DNA from 2 places in the Zhihengliuella alba genome. Region 1 is predicted to be linked to the other one. Evidence: riboswitches for the same ligand, from Rfam matches in the RefSeq annotation. Region 1 holds a riboswitch; the other holds the start of a gene.
What was found. A riboswitch is a leader RNA that binds a small molecule or an ion and turns the genes downstream of it on or off. The one in region 1 is predicted to bind thiamine pyrophosphate.
Positions count from the first base shown of each region.

Region 2: another riboswitch for thiamine pyrophosphate. It lies ahead of ABD784_RS08500 (ECF transporter S component); the one in region 1 lies ahead of ABD784_RS03955 (3-oxoacyl-ACP reductase).

Region 1 is NZ_BAABCJ010000001.1:889,451-892,989, reverse strand. Features, by position in the region: gene ABD784_RS03960 (ABC-F family ATP-binding cassette domain-containing protein) at 1-1,541, shown strand, start outside; TPP riboswitch at 1,608-1,702, shown strand; gene ABD784_RS03955 (3-oxoacyl-ACP reductase) at 1,785-2,621, shown strand; gene ABD784_RS03950 (LLM class flavin-dependent oxidoreductase) at 2,621-3,539, shown strand, end outside.
Region 2 is NZ_BAABCJ010000002.1:611,473-615,011, forward strand. Features, by position in the region: gene ABD784_RS08495 (ATP-binding cassette domain-containing protein) at 1-457, opposite strand, end outside; gene ABD784_RS08500 (ECF transporter S component) at 467-1,102, opposite strand; TPP riboswitch at 1,145-1,281, opposite strand; gene ABD784_RS08505 (DUF4235 domain-containing protein) at 1,359-1,628, shown strand; gene mnhG (monovalent cation/H(+) antiporter subunit G) at 1,678-2,160, opposite strand; gene ABD784_RS08515 (monovalent cation/H+ antiporter complex subunit F) at 2,160-2,429, opposite strand; gene ABD784_RS08520 (Na+/H+ antiporter subunit E) at 2,426-3,088, opposite strand; gene ABD784_RS08525 (Na+/H+ antiporter subunit D) at 3,085-3,539, opposite strand, start outside.

The sequences.
Region 1 (3,539 bases):
TCGCCGGCGTCGAGGCACCCCAGGCCGGGAGCGTCACCCTCTCGCCGGCCGACGCGTTCGTCGGCTGGCTGCCGCAGGAGCACGAGCGCGTCCCCGGGGAGACCGTGACCGAGTACATCGGCCGCCGGACCGGGTGCGCCGAGGCCACGCGCAGCATGGAGGCCGCGGCGCTGGCGCTCGCCGACCCCGACGCCGGAACCGGTCATCGGGACGGCGGCCAGGACCCCGGCGACGTGTACGCTGCGGCGCTCGACCGGTGGCTCGCCAGCGGCGCCGCCGACCTCGACGAGCGGCTCCCGGTGGTGCTCGCCGAGCTCGGCCTGGACCTGGACGGGCCGCTCACCGCCGACCGCGCCGAGCAGATGCTCATGACGTCGCTCTCCGGCGGGCAGGCCTCGCGCGTGGGGCTGGCGGCGCTCCTGCTCTCGCGGTTCGACGTCGTCCTGTTGGACGAGCCGACGAACGACCTCGACCTGGACGGGCTCGAGCGGCTGGAGGAGTTCGTCCGCGGACTGCGCGGGGGAGTGGTGCTGGTCAGCCACGACCGCGAGTTCCTGGCCCGGTGCGTCACCCGGGTGCTCGAGCTGGACCTGGCGCAGGGCTCCAACCGGGTGTACGGCGGCGGCTACGACGCCTACCTCGAGGAGCGGGCGACCGTCCGGCGCCACCTGCAGGAGAAGTACGACGAGTTCGCCGAGAAGAAGGCCGACCTGGTCTCGCGGGCGCGCACCCAGCGGGAGTGGTCCAGCCAGGGCGTGCGGAACGCGATGAAGAAGTCGCCGGACAACGACAAGATCAAGCGGAAGGCGTCCACCGAGTCCAGCGAGAAGCAGGCGCAGAAGGTACGGCAGATGGAGAGCCGGATCGCCCGGCTGGAGGAGGTCGAGGAGCCGCGGAAGGAGTGGCAGCTGGCCTTCACGATCGGTGCGGCGCCGCGCTCGAGCTCGGTCGTCTCCACGCTCAGCGGTGCCGTGGTCCGGCAGGGCGAGTTCACCCTCGGCCCGGTGTCGCTGCAGGTCAACGCGGGGGAGCGGATCGGCATCACCGGTCCCAACGGTGCCGGCAAGTCCACGCTGCTGCGCACGCTGCTGGGCCGCCGCCGTCCCGACGAGGGGACCGCGAGCCTCGGCCCGAGCGTGCAGATCGGCGAGATCGACCAGGCGCGCTCGCTGCTGGCCGGGCCCGAGCCGCTGGCCGCCGCGTTCGAGCGCGTGCTGCCGGAGATGGCGTCCGGCGAGGTCCGCACGCTGCTGGCGAAGTTCGGGCTCAAGGCCGAGCACGTGAACCGTCCCGCCGGGGAGCTGTCGCCGGGGGAGCGGACCCGGGCCGGCCTGGCCGTGCTGCAGGCGCAGGGCGTCAACCTGCTGGTGCTCGACGAGCCCACCAATCACCTGGACCTGCCGGCGATCGAGCAGCTCGAGCAGGCGCTCGAGAGCTACGACGGGACCCTGCTGCTGGTCACCCATGACCGCCGCATGCTCGCGACCGTGCGGACGGACCGGCACTGGCGCGTCGAGGCCGGCACGGTCACGGAGGCCTGAGCGTCACGCAGGCGTCGCCGTCGTGATCCGCGCCTCGGCGGACCAGCGGCCGTGGTACGGTCCTCATGCAATGACTCGGGGCGCCACCAGCGGTGGCTGAGAGAGAACCCGTCGAACCTGATCCAGTTAGCACTGGCGTAGGGATGTCTGCAGCGATCCTCCGCGGGTCGCCCGGCGCGCGACGCCAGGGCGGCGCCGCCGAGCGTCCGCACGCGCCCTCGCCACCAGCAGAAGGGCACGCACATGACGACCACCGAAGCCGGCACCGCAGACCGCGGGGACGCCTCCACCACAGGCACCCCGGCCACCACGGCCGCGCCGCCGATCGCGGAGCAGACCGTCGTCGTCACCGGCGGGGCCCGCGGGCTCGGCCGGAGCATCACCGAGGCGTTCCTCCGCCACGGTGCCCGCGTCGTCGTGGGCTACCACTCCAGCCGGGACGCGGCCGAGGAGATCGCGGCCGCGCACCCCGGCCGGGCGGTGGTCGTCCGGGCCGACGTGCGGGACCGCGCCCAGGTCGACGCGCTCGTCGCACGCGGCCGCGAGGCCTTCGGCGCTCCCGTCGCCACGGTGGTCAACAACGCCCTGGTCGACTTCTCCTTCAACGGCGACGCACGCGCCCGCGCGCACGAGATCGGCTTCGACGCCTTCGCCGACCAGTTCTCCGGCGCCGTCCAGGGCGCCGTGAACGTGGTGCAGGCCGCTCTGTCCGACTTCGACGCCCTCGGCTCCGGCCGTGTGGTCAACATCGGGACCAACCTCTTCCAGAACCCCGTGGTCCCGTATCACGACTACACGGCCGCGAAGGCCGCCCTGCTGTCGCTGACGCGCACCTTCGCCGCCGATCTGGGCCCGCGCGGGGTCCGGGTCAACATGGTCAGCGGCGGCCTGCTGCGCACCACGGACGCCAGCGCCGCGACCCCGGAGGCGGTGTTCGACGCGATCGCGGCGGGGACCCCGCTGGGCTCCGTCACCACGCCGGAGGAGTTCGCCGACACCGTCCTCTTCTTCGCGTCGCCGTGGTCCCGGGCCGCCACCGGGCAGAACCTGGTGGTTGACGGCGGACTGGTGAACAACTGATGGGGGACGACGCCGCCGTCCGCCCGAGCATCCACCTGAACCTCTTCGCCTTCGGCTGCGGGCACCACGCCGCCGCCTGGCGAGCGCCCGACTCGAGCGTGGACCGGCTGGGCGACATCGCCTACTGGGAGGAACTGGCCCGCACGGCCGAGCGCGGCGGCCTCGACGCGATCTTCCTCGCCGACGGCCAGTCCGTGGGCCTGGACGGCATCGACCGCGGCCCGCGCTGGTTCCTGGAGCCCATCACCACCCTCGCCGCCCTCGCGCGGGCGACCGAGCGGATCGGCCTGGTCACCACGGTCTCCAGCACGTTCTGGACGCCGTTCCACGCCGCCCGGCAACTGGCCGGGCTCGACCACATCTCCGGCGGCCGGGCCGGCGTCAACGTCGTGACGTCCATGACCGATGAGGAGGCCCGCAACCACTCCATGCCCGCGCTGCCCGGCCACGCCGAGCGGTACGGCCGGGCCGAGGAGTTCGTCTCCGCCCTGACCGCGCTCTGGGACTCCTGGCCCCGTTCGGCGATCCTCGCCGACGCGGACGGCGCCTACGTCGACACGGAGCAGCTGCGGCCCGTGAACCACCGCGGCGAGTGGTTCGACGTCGCCGGCCCGCTCAACGTGCCCCAGCCGCCGCAGGGGCGCCCGGTCCTGTTCCAGGCCGGCGCGTCCGGGCCGGGGCGCGACCTCGCGGCCCGGTACGCGGAGGGGGTCTACGCCGTGGCCTGGGACCTCGAGTCCGCGCGCGCCTACCGGGAGGACGTCCGCGACCGCGCCAGGCGCCTGGGCCGGGACCCCGACGACGTCGTCGTCATGCCCGGGCTCGTCACCTTCGTCGGGGCCACCGAGGCCGAGGCGCGCGAGCGCCAGCGAGCCCTCAACGAGCTCCTGCCCGTGGAGGACTCGCTGCGCCAGCTCG
Region 2 (3,539 bases), on a different contig from region 1:
CCGGGTCCTGCTGCATCAGGCCGGTCGTGGCAGCGCCGGTCACGGCTGCTCCGGCCACGCCGGTCCCTGAGCCGAGCTCTGAGCCGTTCCCGGTCGCGCGGACCGGAGCCCCGCCGACGGCCAGGGAGCCGGTCGACTCGGCCTCGTCGTCGTCCGCGTGGAGCACCCCCGCGAGGGCGTGCAGCAGCGTCGACTTGCCGGCCCCGGACGGCCCGACGAGCAGGACCCGCTCGCCCGGCGCGACCCGGAAGTCGACGCCGGCGAGCGCGGGCCGCTCCCGGCCCGCATGCCGCCAGCCCCAGTCGGACGCGACGACCTCGGCGCCCGCGGTCCCGTCCCGGTGCGGCGCGCCACCGAACTGTGGAGCATCCCCGCACTGGCTCGCGATCCTTCCGTCCGCGTCCTCGCGTCCGTCCTCTGTACTGAGCCTCTGCGGGCTCGTCACTTCTGGACTCATCGCCATGCCCTAGCCGGCGACCGGTTCCTGCGCCGCCCTCCGCGAGGCCAGCGAGGAGAGCGCCCCCGTCCGGGCGATCGCGCGGGTGGCGATCCAGGAGAGGAGCCCGGCGATCAGGAGGCCGGAGAGCACGGCGAAGCCCATGTGGGCGAACTTCATCGGCAGCGTGTACATCGGGTACCAGTTGGAGATGAAGAGGTCGTTGACCGTGCCGAAGACGGCCATGCCCGCTCCGGCCACCATCGCCGCGGGCAGCCCCCAGCGGCGGTAGCGCAGGGAGGCGAACACGGCCTCGGCCCCGAGTCCCTGCAGCAGCCCGGACATCAGGACGGTCAAGCCCCACTGGGAGCCCATGAAGGCGGAGATGACGGCGGCGAGCAGCTCGCAGTACAGGGCCGCGCCGGGCTTGCGGATGATCAGCGCGCCGAGCACGCCGGGGAACAGCCACATGCCCATGACGATGCCGGACGACGGCGGGAACGCCGCCCACAGGAAGTCGAGCCCTGCGTAGGACATGTTCCAGGCCCAGAAGATCACGCCGGAGACGACGGCGATGACGGACGCCACCACGATGTCGACGACGCGCCACGCGGCCTTGGGCGCCTTGGCGGCGGGCCCGGCCGTGGAATTGATCGGTGTTGCCATGTTCTTCCTCCTTGAGGTCAAGGAGGGGAGGGTGCCGCTGGGCACCCCAAGAGCTCGACTCCCTTCGCCGGTACTAGCCGGAGCAGGTTCGAGGGTCTGCGTCTGTGCGCACTCTCAGCGTTCTGCCGTCGGCCGGTCTCCCGGCGCTGACGACGGCGAACGCTCCCCTGTCGTATCTGGTGAGGCTAAGTTTAGCGCCGCGTTATGCTGAGTTGGTAATCGCAGGTCGCCAGCAAGAGATACGGGAGTCGCCCGCATGAAACTGATCCTGAAAGCGCTCGGCGCGTTGGTGTCCGTCGCAGCCGGCATCGCCGGTTCCAAGCTCCTCGACGGGCTCTGGCGCAAGGCCACGGGGCAGCCCGCACCTCGCCCCGGCGACAAGGAGGCCGTGGCCGAGGCCTCGTTGCGCCAGGCGCTCGGCTTCGCCATCGCGTCGTCGGTGGTCACTGCGGTGATCCAGGTCCTCACCAAGCGCGGGACCGACGGTGCCATCGCGTACCTGCGCCGCACCGCGGACGAGGTCTGAGACCTTCCTCCCGGCGGGGCCCACGAGCCCCCGGCGCCTCCCGGTGCCGTTAGCGCGGTCGACTGTCGTCGGCCGCGCTTTCGCGTTCCGGGCCGGACTCCCGGTCGTCCGGCGCGGCCTGGTCGTGCAGCGCGCCCCCGTGGTGATGCGCGGCCCGGTCGCGTTCCCGCCCGGCGGCGTGCTCGACGACGTCGCCGAGGTCGTCGTTGACGAGCATCGAGCGGCGGAGGTGCTTGGTGCGATACCCCGCCCGGCCGACCATGTGGGCGCTGACCGGCGCGGTGACCAGCTGCAGCAGCCACGCCAGGACCAGCACCGGCACGGCGCTCCACGATCCGATCTGGAGGGCGACGGCGGCCAGCATCAGGAGCAGCCCGAGGACCTGCGGCTTCGTCGCCGCATGCATGCGGGACATGAGGTCGGGGAAGCGCAGCATGCCGACGGCCGCGGCGAGCGACATGAGGGCTCCGACGACGAGGAAGACCGCCGTCGTCGCGTCGCGGAGGGTGACCCAGAGGCTGGCGTCGGGCATCAGGTGTTCCTCCGGTCCGTCACGTAGCGCGAGATGGTCACCGTGCCGATGAAGCCGACCACGCAGGCGACCACCACGAAAGCCATGTGGTTGAGGTGCCCGTTCACGGCCATGTCCACGCAGAGCGCGGCCATGATGATCGCCAGCAGCACGTCCATGGCGATCGCGCGGTCCAGGATGGACGGTCCGCGCATCAGCCGGATGATGACGAGCACGGCGGCCAGGCTCAGCAGGATCCCCGCGGTCCACGCGGCAGCGGTCAGCATCATGAGACGTCCTCCTGTCCGCGGGCGGCCTCGAGGGTCGGCTGGGCCGGCGGCTCCGCCCGCCCGGCCTCCTCGTCGCGGACGCGCCGGACCTCCTCCGGGGTACCGATGATCCGGATGATCAGTTTCTCCGTGTCCAGCACGTGCCGGCGGAACCGCTCCGCGCTGTCCGGTCCGGACTGGTTGAGCACGTGCATGTAGAGGGTCCCGGTCCCCCGGTCCACCTCGACGACGAACGAGCCCGGGATCAGCGTCATCGTGTGCCCCGTGGCGGTCACCATGAGGTCCTCGCGGGCGCGCAGCCGGACGGCGACGACGGCGCTGCGGATGCGCGGCCCGTACCGGAGGGACCACCAGAGCACCTGGAAGCTGGCCACGGCCACCTCGCCCACGAACTTGACGATGAACACGAGCGCCCACCAGACATTGAACCGGCCCGTGAGCCGCACCGGCGGCAGGCGGAACAGCGAGACGATCCCCGTCGAGATGAGCAGGCCGAAGATCAGGTTCCCGAGGGAGAAGTCCCGCCAGAGCGCGCCCCAGACCAGCATCATGCCGATGAGGAGCGGCAGTTCGACGGCGAAGCGCCGCCGACGCTGCCGCGCTCGGGCCCGGAGGCGGGACCACCGGCGGCCGGCCTGCGCGTCGCCTGCGTTGCTCATCGTCCGCCCCCTCCCTGCTCGGAGCCGGATCCTTGCTCGGGCTCGCCATCGATATTGCCCTCGACGACGTCGACCGGTGCCTCGCCGTCGTACGATCCCTCGCCGAGGACCGCCTCGATGTAAGGTTTGCGCTCGAACATGCTGGCGGCCGCACGGTCGCTGAACTCGAAGAGGGGGCCCGCGAACACCGTCAGTGCCACGCCGAGGGCCACCAGACCGGCAGTGGCCCCGACCATCATGTGCGGCACCGCGCGGCCGCGCTCCACGCCCGCGGTCCGTGCTGTGGGGCCGACCGGGTCGACCGGGGCAGCGCCGTCGTCGACCGACGATTCCGCGGTGGCCTCCGCGGCGGCGAGGCTGCGCAGGAGCACGGGCTCGGGCTCCTCGGCATCGGACGCCTTGCGCCAGAACGCCCGGTTCCACACGCGCGCCACGGCCAGGAGCGTGAGGA